One region of the Anoxybacillus sp. FSL W8-0382 genome, then DNA from elsewhere that is predicted to be linked to it. Evidence: predicted binding sites of a transcription regulator. Region 1 holds the regulator's gene; each other region holds the start of a gene.
The links. The regulator Rex, encoded in region 1, represses fermentation and respiration genes when NADH is low (regulators of the CRP and FNR family bind a similar motif). The targets are predictions, from matches to a motif close to TTGTGAAATATTTCACAA.
Positions count from the first base shown of each region.

Region 2: a site for Rex is predicted at 1,860-1,877, ahead of NSS60_RS07820 (formate/nitrite transporter family protein). Genes of this name have one in related genera too.
Region 3: a site for Rex is predicted at 2,705-2,722, ahead of NSS60_RS05625 (TIGR04053 family radical SAM/SPASM domain-containing protein). Genes of this name have one in related genera too.

Region 1 covers NZ_JBBOPX010000001.1:211,524-215,829, forward strand. Annotated here, with positions in the region: gene NSS60_RS01245 (ABC-F family ATP-binding cassette domain-containing protein) at 57-1,952, opposite strand; gene NSS60_RS01250 (redox-sensing transcriptional repressor Rex) at 2,180-2,815, shown strand; gene NSS60_RS01255 (YdiK family protein) at 2,825-2,998, opposite strand; gene NSS60_RS01260 (CPBP family intramembrane glutamic endopeptidase) at 2,995-3,732, opposite strand; gene groES (co-chaperone GroES) at 4,036-4,306, shown strand, end outside.
Region 2 covers NZ_JBBOPX010000001.1:1,474,452-1,478,757, reverse strand. Annotated here, with positions in the region: gene NSS60_RS07835 (PilZ domain-containing protein) at 50-436, shown strand; gene rpmG (50S ribosomal protein L33) at 540-713, opposite strand; gene speE (polyamine aminopropyltransferase) at 812-1,660, opposite strand; gene NSS60_RS07820 (formate/nitrite transporter family protein) at 1,902-2,720, shown strand; gene purU (formyltetrahydrofolate deformylase) at 2,811-3,713, shown strand; gene NSS60_RS07810 (IS4 family transposase) at 3,825-4,306, shown strand, end outside.
Region 3 covers NZ_JBBOPX010000001.1:1,066,161-1,070,466, reverse strand. Annotated here, with positions in the region: gene NSS60_RS05635 (IS256 family transposase) at 62-1,228, opposite strand; gene NSS60_RS05630 (DUF6803 family protein) at 1,320-1,520, shown strand; gene NSS60_RS05625 (TIGR04053 family radical SAM/SPASM domain-containing protein) at 1,532-2,647, opposite strand; gene NSS60_RS05620 (CDGSH iron-sulfur domain-containing protein) at 2,834-3,040, shown strand; gene NSS60_RS05615 (iron-sulfur cluster biosynthesis family protein) at 3,072-3,389, opposite strand; gene NSS60_RS05610 (SDR family NAD(P)-dependent oxidoreductase) at 3,401-4,186, opposite strand; partial or broken gene NSS60_RS05605 (MBL fold metallo-hydrolase) at 4,183-4,306, opposite strand, start outside.

The DNA.
Region 1 (4,306 bases):
CTGTGGATATCTTTGTGTAAAAGATGAGCTAGCCCACAAATGGAGCTAGCTCGTTATTATTTTTGTAAAAGTTCCCATTGTTCGAATAACTCGTCGAATTTTTGTTTCAGCTCATCAATTTTTCCTTGAGTATCCCGAGCTTTTTCATAGTCGTTGTAACAGGAAGGATCATATAATTGTTGTTCATACGTAGCAATTTGTTGTTCGATTCGCTCCATTTCCGTTTCTAGCTGTTCGATTTTTCGTTGTCGTTGTCGTTCTAATTTTTTTCGTTCTTTTTCTTCTTCGTACGAACGTTTTGGTGACAACGATTCGCCCGTTTTAGTTTTTTGGCTAATTTGTCCAAGCTCAAGCAGCTCTGCTTTTTTTGCTACGTAATAATCATAGTCCCCTAAATACTCAACAAGACCGTCTGTGGATAACTCATATATTTTTGTTGCAATTTTGTTAATAAAATAACGATCGTGTGAAACGAATATAATTGTTCCTGGGTATTCTATGAGCGCTTGTTCTAGCACTTCTTTGCTATCTAAATCCAAATGGTTTGTCGGTTCATCTAAAACTAATACGTTTGCTTTCTTCATCATGAGTTTAGCGAGAGCGAGTCGCGCTTTTTCTCCACCGCTTAACGTCTGAACAGGCTTCAATACGTCGTCACCAGAAAATAAAAAGTTGCCGAGAATGGTCCGAATTTCTTTCTCTGTTCTTAATCGATCTTCGTCCCACAGTTCGTCGATCACTCGTTTGTTTGATGTTAATTGTGCTTGTTCTTGATCATAATAGCCAATTTGTACGTTTGTTCCGTAGCGTATTTCTCCTTGTTTCGGATGGAGTTGTTTGATGATCGTTTTTAAAAGAGTTGATTTTCCAATTCCATTTGGTCCAATTAATGCGATACTATCACCGCGAGTGATGCGAAACGAAAGATTTTTTGCAATGATGTGATCGTAACCGATCGCTAAATCGTTAGCTGTTAGCACATCATTTCCGCTTGGGCGTTCGATTTCGAAACGAAACGATGCCGATTTTTCATCACCGAGTGGCTTGTCGATGATATTCATTTTTTCTAATTGTTTTCTACGGCTTTGTGCTCGCTTCGTTGTTGATGCACGAGCGATGTTGCGTTGAATAAAATCTTTTAATTTTGTAATTTCCTCTTGTTGTTTTTCATACAATTTTAGTTGTTGTTCAAATTGTTCAGCACGTTGTTGTAAGTAGCTTGTATAGTTTCCGACATATTTTTTTATTTTTGTGCGTGATAGTTCATACACTTGTGTCACGATTTGGTCAAGAAAATAGCGATCGTGGGAGACGATAAGAATGGCTCCATCGTAATTTTTTAAATATTGTTCAAGCCATTGCAACGTTTCCATATCTAAATGGTTTGTCGGTTCATCTAAAATGAGCAAATCGGGCCTTGTAAGGAGCAGTTTACCAAGCGCTAGCCTCGTCCGCTGTCCACCGCTCAATGTAGATACTTTTGTCGTATAATCGTACTGTGAGAAGCGGAGACCATGGAGAACCGAACGAATATCTGCTTCATATTGATAGCCGCCTTTTTCTTTGAATTCTGTTTGTAAACGATCATATTGCTCAAGTAGGCGCTCATAGTCAGCATCATGTAAACTCATTTGTTGTTCTAGTTCGCGTAATTGTTTTTCCATTTGTTGTAGCGGGGCAAACACATCGAGCATTTCTTCCCAAATGGAACGATGCGCTTGCAACCCTGTATATTGATCTAAATAACCGATCGTTACGTGTTTCGGTTTAATGATTTCGCCTGTGTCGTATGACAACTGTCCGGCAATGATTTTTAATAATGTCGATTTTCCCGCGCCATTTCTTCCAACTAACGCAATACGGTCTTTTTCTTGTATTTCAAGCTTAATGTCTGATAAAACTTGTTCTGCTCCATATGATTTGGATAGTTGATTTACTTGTAAAATGATCATTCTTTCTCACCTCAATCTTCTTTTGATAGTGTAACGTACTTTCTTGATATTCGGCAACACTAGTGTACGAATAACAAATTTGACAAAAATAATAATAAAGGGTACAAAGGAAAGACAGAATGAAAAAAATAGTGTATAGTTTAGAAGTGGGAAGAATTTTTTAGACGTATAGGAGAGAAAAATGAAAGCGCTAACTATTTGTGAAAGGAAATGTGGGGGATTGACTCGTGAATAATGAACAGCCAAAAATTCCGCAGGCGACCGCAAAGCGACTACCGTTGTACTATCGTTTTTTGAAAAACTTGCATGCATCAGGCAAGCAACGTGTATCTTCAGCGGAGTTAAGCGAAGCTGTAAAAGTCGATTCAGCAACGATTCGCCGAGATTTTTCATACTTTGGTGCGCTTGGAAAAAAAGGATACGGATATAATGTCAATTATTTGCTGTCATTTTTTCGTAAAACGTTAGACCAAGATGAGACGACAGAAGTGGCGTTATTTGGGGTTGGAAATTTAGGGACTGCATTTTTAAACTACAATTTCAGCAAAAACAATAATACGAAAATTGTGATGGCGTTCGATGTAGATCCAGATAAAGTCGGAACAGAAGTCGGAGGGGTTCCGGTTTATCATTTAGATGAATTGGAGGAGAAACTCGGGGGAATTGCCGTAGCGATTTTAACTGTTCCTGCCCAAGTTGCTCAACCGATTACTGACCGACTTGTTCAACAGGGGATTAAAGGGATTTTAAACTTTACACCTGCTCGCCTGCATGTGCCAGAACACATTCGTGTTCATCATATTGATTTAGCGGTCGAATTGCAGTCACTCGTTTATTTTTTAAAGCATTACGGAAATGAATAAACCTCCCGTTTATGAGCGGGAGGTTTTTTTCAATAAAGAGCGAATAGCTGTGCCAAAATCAAATGTTGCAATTAGGATGAACAGCATTGTTGTTACGTCCCAAATGCCGTCATCAGCACTATCCACAGCAAAATAAGTAAATAAAATGCCCATTAGAAAGTAAAATAGTGGTTCATATTTCATGAAAACAGCCTCCAAATGACGAATTGCATTTGTTCTGCTTCGCGCATAATCTTCTCGATTTCTTCAGCGAATAATATTTGTATGGCAACGACAAACGTGTTCATCAACACGTGTGCTGCAATAGGTACGAGAATGCGTTTTGTTTTCACATATAAGAAGGCGAACACAAACCCCATTGTCGCATACAAGAGCAAATGTTCAAACTCTAAATGAACAACAGCAAATAAAAGTGAACTGACGAGCGCTGATAAGAAAAAATTGTATTTTTGATACAACGTCCCGAAAATAATTTTCCGAAAGATGATTTCCTCTAAAATTGGTCCGACGACTGATGTAACGAGTATAAGAGCTGGTGTCAATTTGACCATTTCAACGATGCGTCTCGTGTTTTCGGACCCCATTTCGACACCAAATAGGTGCATCTCAATATTAGCTGCAATGCCTTGGGCGAAAAGAGCGAGCAAAAACCCCCCAATCGCCCAAAAGAATGACATGCCAATCGATGCTTGATGGCGATCATATGAGTATTTCATATCTTCTTTCATAAAATAAAGAACGAGAAAAAGAGCAATCGGGAAACTAATAACAGCCCAGTAACCAGAAGCGATCGATATGGCTATATCTTTATTTGATGCGTTAATAAATCCGCTATGCGCAAGTAAAGGAACGCCGACTAAACTCGATAGTTGCATAGCGACGTATGTAATGATGACATACCAATATTGCTTTTTCACATGTTCAACCCCTTCGTGCAAATTGTCTAGCTTTAGACGAGCATTTTCTAAGCGTCTGCTTCCTTAGCTGAGCGAATGATCGTCCTCTGCTTTCTAAATTGAATACTTTTTCATTTTATCATATTTTTTGTATGAATTTCGAAAGGAAAGACATAATGTTAAAGAGGGAATCATTTAATGAAAAATTTTTAACTTCCTACTTGCAAAATTAAAAAAAGTTCATTAATATAATAAGTGTGTTAGCACTCAATAAGAATGAGTGCTAATAACGGAACGAAAATCTAATTAAGGAGGTCGTTTGCCGTGTTGAAGCCACTAGGTGATCGTATTGTCATTGAATTAATTCAAACTGAAGAAAAAACAGCGAGCGGAATTGTCTTACCAGACACAGCAAAAGAAAAACCACAAGAAGGAAAAGTTGTGGCAGTTGGTTCAGGTCGCGTTCTTGATAATGGTGAGCGCGTAGCTCCAGAGGTAAGCGTTGGTGACCGCATCATCTTCTCAAAATATGCGGGTACAGAAGTAAAATATGATGGAAAAGAATACTTAATTTTGCGTGAAAGTGACATTTTAG
Region 2 (4,306 bases), 1.3 Mb from region 1:
GATTTCAATTATATTGAAGAAGGTATAGTTTGTATGTGGGGGATTTATGATGAGGTTTAAACGTCAAGAACCTTTTCGATATCAATTTGGTCAACCGCTTCCTTGTACATTTCGTATTACACATATTGGGGAACGGGAAGTAGAAACGGATAAAGGAGCGGCCGAAATTCACGATATTAGTCCACGCGGTATTCGACTGGAGACAAACTTAAATTTACCCATTGACTCCGCCAAAGGTGAACTCGAAGTGGAGTTGCAATTTACAATCGTTGATCAACCAATCAACGTGCGTGGGATTGTCATTTGGAAGAAAACATATGTAAACAAATTTCAATACGGTCTTTCCCTAGAGATTTCAAAACAAGAGGAAATACAATTAATTGGCGAAATTAAACGACACGCGGCGATGTATGCACGAAAAAAAGAAAGTAAATAAATGTGAAAAAGATGTCCACAAGGGCATCTTTTTTCTTTGAAAATTATTTGAAAGCGGTTAACTAACTTGTATATACAAGTTTACAAGAAATGTTGTAATCGCTTTAACTAAGGAGGAATAAATGATGCGACAATCTGTGGAGCAAATTGTTCAAGCTTTTGATAATCTTATTAAAGAAGCGCATAAGCGCAACAAAAAGATTGTTACGCTTATTTTTCGTTGTTATGTAGTTGCGATCTCCAGTTTCTGTACATTGTAAAACAACTTTCACACGCATATAGGCACTCTCCTTATAAAGAAAATAGGAATCATTGCGTTTTGTGTCATAATATAAAAACGCCTCTTTGTCAACACTCGCAGCCGGAATGATTCCGACTACGATTGAAGATGTTCCTTCATAAATTGTGGAAGACGGAAACATTGGCTTAAAATATCAGCGTTTGCATATTTCGTTTGCTTTGTGAAAGTGTGGAGCCGTTCAAATAAAATCGGCTGTTTTGCACCAAGAGTGAAGCTCCATAGCCCACCAGGATACGTTGGAACAGTAGCTGTATATACGTGAACATGCGGGAATAAATGACGAATATTTGCATATGTTTGTTTCAATACGTCCATATGGAAAATCGGCGATTGGCTTTGACAAACCATCATTCCATCTTCTTTAAGCGCTTTATGCACACTTTCATAAAAATCGTATTCAAATAATACTTGGGCAGGACCAATAGGATCAGACGAGTCAATGATAATGACATCGTACGTATTCATATGATCTTTCACAAATTGAACCCCATCTTTATATACGTACTGAACACGTGGATCGGAGAGATTTCCCGATACTTCAGGTAAATGTTCTTTACATGCTTGAACAACAAGTTCATCGATTTCGACGAGATGGATTTCTTCTACCTCTTCATATTTCGCCACTTCACGAGCTGCACCACAATCGCCCCCACCGATAATTAAAACTTTTTTTGGCGACGGATGAAGAGAAAGAGGAACATGTGTGATCATCTCATTGTAAATATGTCCATCAATAGAAGTTGTTTGTACAATTCCATCAAGCACAAGCATTCTTCCAAAGTCGTATGAGTCTAAAATCATCACATGTTGAAATGGTGAACGTTCTGAGTAAATAATCTCTTTAATACGATAACTAATTTTTAAATTTTCACGCTCATCTTCTGTTAACCATAGCTGTCCATTTTGCTCTTTTATGTAGTTCATAGCTTCCTCCTCTAACAATGTATTTTGCGCCTTCTTTATATTAATACATTTGTGCATGAGTTTGCAAAGGATGAGAACATCAGATAAAAAAATTGCAATAGTCATTTTATTCGTAAACGTTTACAAAAATAAAGTGTTGACAGTTCTCTTAACATTTACACAAATGCATTGAAAAATAGAACGAAGAGGAGTAGGATAAATGTGAAAAACATCACAAAAAAGAAAGAGAAGTGAGAAAACAATGGAAGCTTTACAAACATGTAAAGAGCTTGCATTAAAGAAGCGCTCCATTTTGCAAACAACGCCTCTTCAATATATGATTCGTGCTGCGTTGGCAGGTGTATACATTGGTTTTGCTCTCGTTCTTTGCGTACGTATCGGACAATACTTTTATGAGGCGCATTCACCTGTAACGTATTTAGTGAGCGGTATTTTCTTCGGAATTGCCCTTGTGTTGATTATGTATGGCGGTGCAGAACTATTTACAGGGAATACGATGTACTTTACTGTAAGTACGCTTCAAAAAGAAACGACGATTGGTGACACGCTTCGTAACTGGGTGGCGTGTTATAGCGGCAACTTGCTTGGTGCGATTTTCTTCGCCTTTTTGATTGCACAGTCAGGTATTTTTCATGACATTCCGATGGATCATTTACTTTTTGCAATTGCCTTGAAAAAAATGCACGCAACAACGATACAATTGTTTGTCAAAGGGATTTTATGTAACTGGCTTGTTTGTTTAGCTATTTTTATTCCAATGCAAATGAAGGAAGATATGGCAAAAATGTTTGCGATGATTTTAATCGTTTTCGTCTTTTTTGCTTCCGGATATGAACACTCTATTGCAAACTTTGTTATTTTTTCACTTGCTTTAGCTGTCGAGCATCCAGATACAATTCATGTAGCAGGGATTATCCATAACATCGTCCCTGTAACGCTTGGGAATATCATTGGTGGCTCATTATTTATGGGGGCGTTATACACATATCTTTCATCTAATAAACAATCTACGCCTGTGTGGAAAGGGGCGTTTGGAGTAAGAAAAATATTGAATAAGTAAAAAATAGTCGGGATATGTTCTCGACTATTTTTTTATTTGTTATAATAAAAGTTATTATTTTATTTCATTTTTCTGTCTATGGGGGGAGTTATGATGTATTTTCAACAAAAACATGTGCAAAAGTTTATGAACAAATATAAAGAGCGAGCACGCTTGCTTATTTCATGCCCAGATCAACCAGGCATTGTGGCCGCTGTCACTACTTTTTTGTACGAAAAGGGAGCTAATATTGTGGAATCCAGTCAATATTCGACAGATCCTGAGGGCGGTACGTTTTTTTTACGAATCGAGTTCGATGCTCCGAATATATTAGAAAGAAAAAAGACGATAGAGAAGGAATTTGCAACGATTGCACAACAGTTTGAGATGAATTGGCGATTGAGCTTACATACACATGTGAAAAAAGTAGCGATATTTGTTTCAAAAGAAGAGCATTGTTTATTAGAGTTACTATGGGAGTGGCAAGCGGGTGAATTACTTGCAGATTTTGCTCTAGTTATTAGCAATCATGAGCAAATGAGAGAAACGGTAGAGTCTTTTGGAATCCCATACTATTATATACCGGTAACAAAAGAAACAAAAGAGGAAGCGGAAGAAAAACAAATCCAACTATTAAAGGAACACGATGTGGATGTCATTGTGCTTGCACGTTATATGCAAATTTTATCACCGCATTTTGTTGCAACTTTCCCAGCACAAATCATTAATATTCATCATTCGTTTTTACCGGCATTTGTTGGCGCACGACCATATGAGCAAGCTTATCGACGCGGAGTGAAACTGATCGGTGCTACTTCTCATTATGTAACAGATGATTTAGATGAAGGCCCAATTATTGAACAAGATGTCGAGCGGGTGGATCATAAGCATCATGTAGAGGACTTAAAGCGAATCGGGCGTATGATCGAAAAAACGGTTCTTGTCCGCGCCCTAAAATGGCATTTAGAAGACCGTGTCATTATTCATGAAAATAAAACAATTGTTTTTAAATGAAGGAGGGGGAACCTTCTCATAGCCATCAAGTTAAGCATTTGGGCCTTTGTACACCGTTAAAAACATGGTATCCTTTCTAGCGAATACTCTTCGTTAGAAAGGATTTTTTCTATGGAAAATCAAATGCAAGCATGGATGAAAACCATCCGCCAACTTTTCTCGCCTGAGACATTGACTCATCTTGCTCAAGAAACAGGATTTATCCAACGAAAACGAGCATTAACGGCAGAAGCATTTTTGACTCTTTGTGCATGGGGAGATGGCTCACTGGCACAACAATCACTCCAACGGTTATGTACGTCTCTCACGCTCCGCCATGACTGTTCCCTGTCCAGCGAAGGATTGAATCAGCGCTTTACCGAGCGAGCCGTGGCGTTTTTGCGAGAAGTGTTTTTCCTTCTCCTCCAACGACAACGCCCATTGCTTTGGTCCACCATCCAAACCTACCGGACGTGTTTTACTCGCTTGCGGATTTTGGATTCGACCAGTTTTTTGGTTCCTGCCGACTACGGGGAGGACTACCGAGGTTCCGTCTCATCAGGAGCGAAAATTCAGTTTGAATATGACTTGTTGTCTGGTGCCTGTCTTCAACT
Region 3 (4,306 bases), 850 kb from region 1:
ATATTCAGTCTCCTGTGTGGAAAGGGAGAATCCCCCTATTTTGTTTATTTACAGTATTTGGTTAATGATAACGTTCTTCAAACATTCGCTCGAGGGCTTCATGCGCTTCGGCAAATCCTCTTAACTTTCGCCCTGCCCATTTCTCATTAAAATCTTGAATGGTCAAATACACGATTTTTTCAGTGGCTTCTAAACTATTCAAACTGTTCATCGGTTTTAGGCGTTTCCGAATTTCCTTGATCGTTCGTTCAATGGCATTCGTCGTATAAATCACACTTCGAATACTGCTTGGATAATCCATAAATGTAAGGAGGACATCCAACTCATTGGCCCAAGATTGAACTTCTCTCGGATACTTGCTGGACCATTTCGACTCAAACTGTTGAAACATTTGTAACGCCATCTCCTTATTCGGCGCGCGATAAATCAGTTTGAGATCCTCTGCCACTTCAAATTGATCTTTTTTCCGAACACGGCTGAGGGTGTTACGGACTTTGTGAACGACACAACGCTGCACATCGGCTTTCGGATAAACCGCCTTAAAGGCTTCCTCCAACCCCGGTAGTCCATCGAATACGCCCAGAAGCACTTCCTTGACGCCTCTTTGATAGAGGTGTTGAAGGATTTCCTGCCATACATAGGCGCTTTCTTGTCCTCCCACAAAGAAATCAAGAATTTCGCGATATCCTTCTTCGTTCACCCCTAACACCACATAAATGACTTCTTTCTCCACGGTTTCGCGACGAAGTTTTACGTATAAACCATCCAAATATAAAACCGAATAACGCTGATGTAGAGGACGATTGTGCCATTTCTCGATGTCTTCCTTCACTACATCGGTAATACGACTGATTGTCGTTGGAGAATAGGCATTTCCTAAAATTCGTTCGATAAACTTGCCAATTTCCCTCGTACTCATGCCACTTTGATACATTTTGATGACGGCTTCCTCGAGCCAACCAGTATGACGTTGGTAAGGGGCAAACAGCTGCGTTTGAAATTCCCCATTTCGATCCCTTGGGACCAAAAGGCCTTCAATTCGGCCATATTGCGTATCTAGATTTCGTTGATAGTAGCCGTTTCTCATATTCGATGTTCCGGCCTGTTCGATTTCGAGGAAATGTTTGATTTCTTCCCGCATGATCAGTTCTAATTTTTCCTTTACAAACTGACGAATGACACTTTCCAGTTGATTTGCCCAGTCGACATTCGGTATACTTTTGGACATAGGTAGGGTTCTCCTTTCTCTGGAATATTTGGGTTCAATCAGAGAATACCCTACCTTTTTTCTTTTGGTCTAGCAAAATGCTTTACACAAAATTTTATACATCATCATTCCACTCTTTGGATTAAGTTTATTAGATTTACATGTTATTGGACGAAATTGGAACGAAGAAAAAAGGTTAAAAGTGCACGCTATATTCGTCGGCATTTTTTTAATTGTTGCTCATATTGCAATGATTTTTGGTATGTTGGACCCATCCTTAGGAACCGGACAAACACATCACATGAATATGTAGGAAAAGGTCAGCTATTCGCCGACCTTTTCTTTTTGACGCCACGCTTTCGGAATGTAAATACAATATGGCTCACTCGCTAAGTAATCGCCTGTCACCGCATACGCTCTCGAACGCGATCCACCACAAACATAGCGAAATTCACATACACCACATTTTCCTTTATATCCATCTGGATTTCTTAACTGCTTGAAAATTGGCGAGTGGCGATAAATGTGCGATAGTGGTTGTTCGCGTACATTTCCTGCTTTTACAGGCAACAATCCGCTCGGATATACGTCACCGATATGGGAAATAAATACAAAGCCATTACCATCGTTTACTCCTTTTGGGGCGCGCCCTAAACCATCTACTTGCCCAATCATCCCTTTCATTAGCACGTCTTCATAGCGAATAGCTTGATCAATTTGTTGCTCTCGCATTTTTTGTTGCAATACAACGCGTCGATAATGTTGTCCTGCAGTCGTTTTAATATCAAACGGTACACGTTTACTCGTTTCATAAAGCCAACGAAACACTTTTTCATGCTCAACGGGTGAAATCATATCCGTCTCTTTCCCCCTGCCTGTCGGTACGAGAAAAAATACGCTCCAAAGCACACATCCAAGCTTTTCAACAAGTTGCACCATTTCATCAAGAACATGAACATTATATCGAGAAATGACCGTATTAATTTGCACCGGTATTTCCAACTCATGTAAATATTCGATCGCCTTCATCGTTAAATCAAAAGAGCCGGACATGCCCCGAAAATGGTCATGAATTTCCGCGTTTGGGCCATCTAAACTAAATGCCCATCGCGCTAAGCCGACTTCTTTTGCTTTTCGGATCGCTTCCTTCGTTACGTTTGGTGTTGCACTTGGCGTCATCGATACACGAAGTCCTTTATCAATCGCATATTTAGCAATGTCGTACACATCTGGACGCATCAGTGGATCGCCACCTGTGAACACGAGAAGAGGCTGATCCATTTCATAAATGTCATCAATAAGTTGTTTTCCCTCTTCAAACGTTAATTCACGTGGGTCACGATGATATTGCGCTTCGGCCCGACAATGAAGACAGTTGAGTTGACACGCTCGCGTTAACTCCCATATAACGATAAATGGATTTTGATGAAAATCACGCATTTTGATCCCTCCGATTCGCTCACTACTTCCCATTGTACAAGAAGGAATATTTATATCATGTGACATTGATCACAAAAAATCACATCCATTTATCTTGTCACTGTTCTGACAAATATGCACGTCCTTGCATTTCTAATATAAAATAGATAGTATATACGATATAAGGTATACAAGGAGGTGGAATATATGGCAAAAGTACGAATTAAAGTGATGGATAATGGTTCATTTCGTGTAACCGGCGATGTCGAATTAATTGACATGGAAGGAAACAAGTTTGAAACAAAAGAAACGTTTTCTCTCTGTCGTTGCGGGCTCTCACAAAACATGCCGTTTTGTGATGCAGCCCATAAAGGAAAATTTCAATCGGTCGTTCGCGCCCCGAAAAACGAATAAGCCCGGCTTTTATTCCGGGCTTTTTTATTTTTTAGCGCTCAACCAGTGACATGCGCGGATTCAATATTTGATTTGGACTTTTTAATTGAAAACACCCTGCTCCATCGACAACGTCAAGCGTCATTTGATCATCGAAAAAAATGAGCTGATGTTTTTCCATCCAAATGGGCATATCGTTTGTTTCGATCGCTACATCATGCTCATCTAGTTCATCGATGAGCAACAAAACAGGCACTCCATTTACGGCACATCCGCAACCATCTGTATCGTATATGAGTTTCACATGTTTATTTCCTTGAACACGACGAAGTTGTTCGATCGCTCGTTCCGTGATCGTGATTTTCACCATTTACACCTCGCTTACTTTTTTAAAAATGCTTGTTTGCCGATTTTTTCAATGAGCGATGGAAATAGTTGATATATACGACTTCCCATATGCATCCAAAACGGCAAGTTCACTTCGCGCGTAGGGGTAAGCATCACATCAACGATGCGCTTTGCGACAAATTCCGGGCGAAGCATCCATCGTTTCACGTTTTTCACATATTCTCCGGACGTATCAGCAACGGTAAAAAAGTTCGTTTCGATTGGTCCAGGGTTTACAGCTGTCACATAAATGCCATACATGGACGCTTCCATTCGTAAACTATTTGTAAATCCGAGCACAGCATGTTTTGTCGCCGCATATACGCTCGATTTCGGCGTGGCAATTTTTCCTGCTTGCGATGCGATATTAATAATATGACCCGATCGTTTTTCCATCATATGCGCATACACTTTTTTTGTACACGCGATCAATCCGAGCACATTGACATCAAACATTTGCTTCGCTTCCGAAAGATCAATCTGTTCAACATATCGAAATACGCCGAAACCAGCATTATTGACAAGAATATGGACATCGATCGAGGTGAGCAAGCGATCAAATACATCGTCTACTTCTTTTACGTTACTAACATCTAATTGCTCATATAGGCAAGAAATACTGTACGTTTGTTCAATCTGTTGCGCAATTTGCGCTAATTTTTCTTTTGACCGAGCAAGCAATATCGGTGTTCCACCGCACTTAGCTACTTCGTATGCAATTTGTTCACCAATGCCACTCGATGCTCCTGTAATAACAACGTATTTCCCTTTCAGTTTCATGATCTCACCGCTTCGTACATATATATTTGATCAACTTTTTCTTTTTTCACTGCACCTATCGCCTCTAAATAGTCCAGTTGGCCAATCGTTTCAGACATCGTCAACAAAAACTCTCGCTCA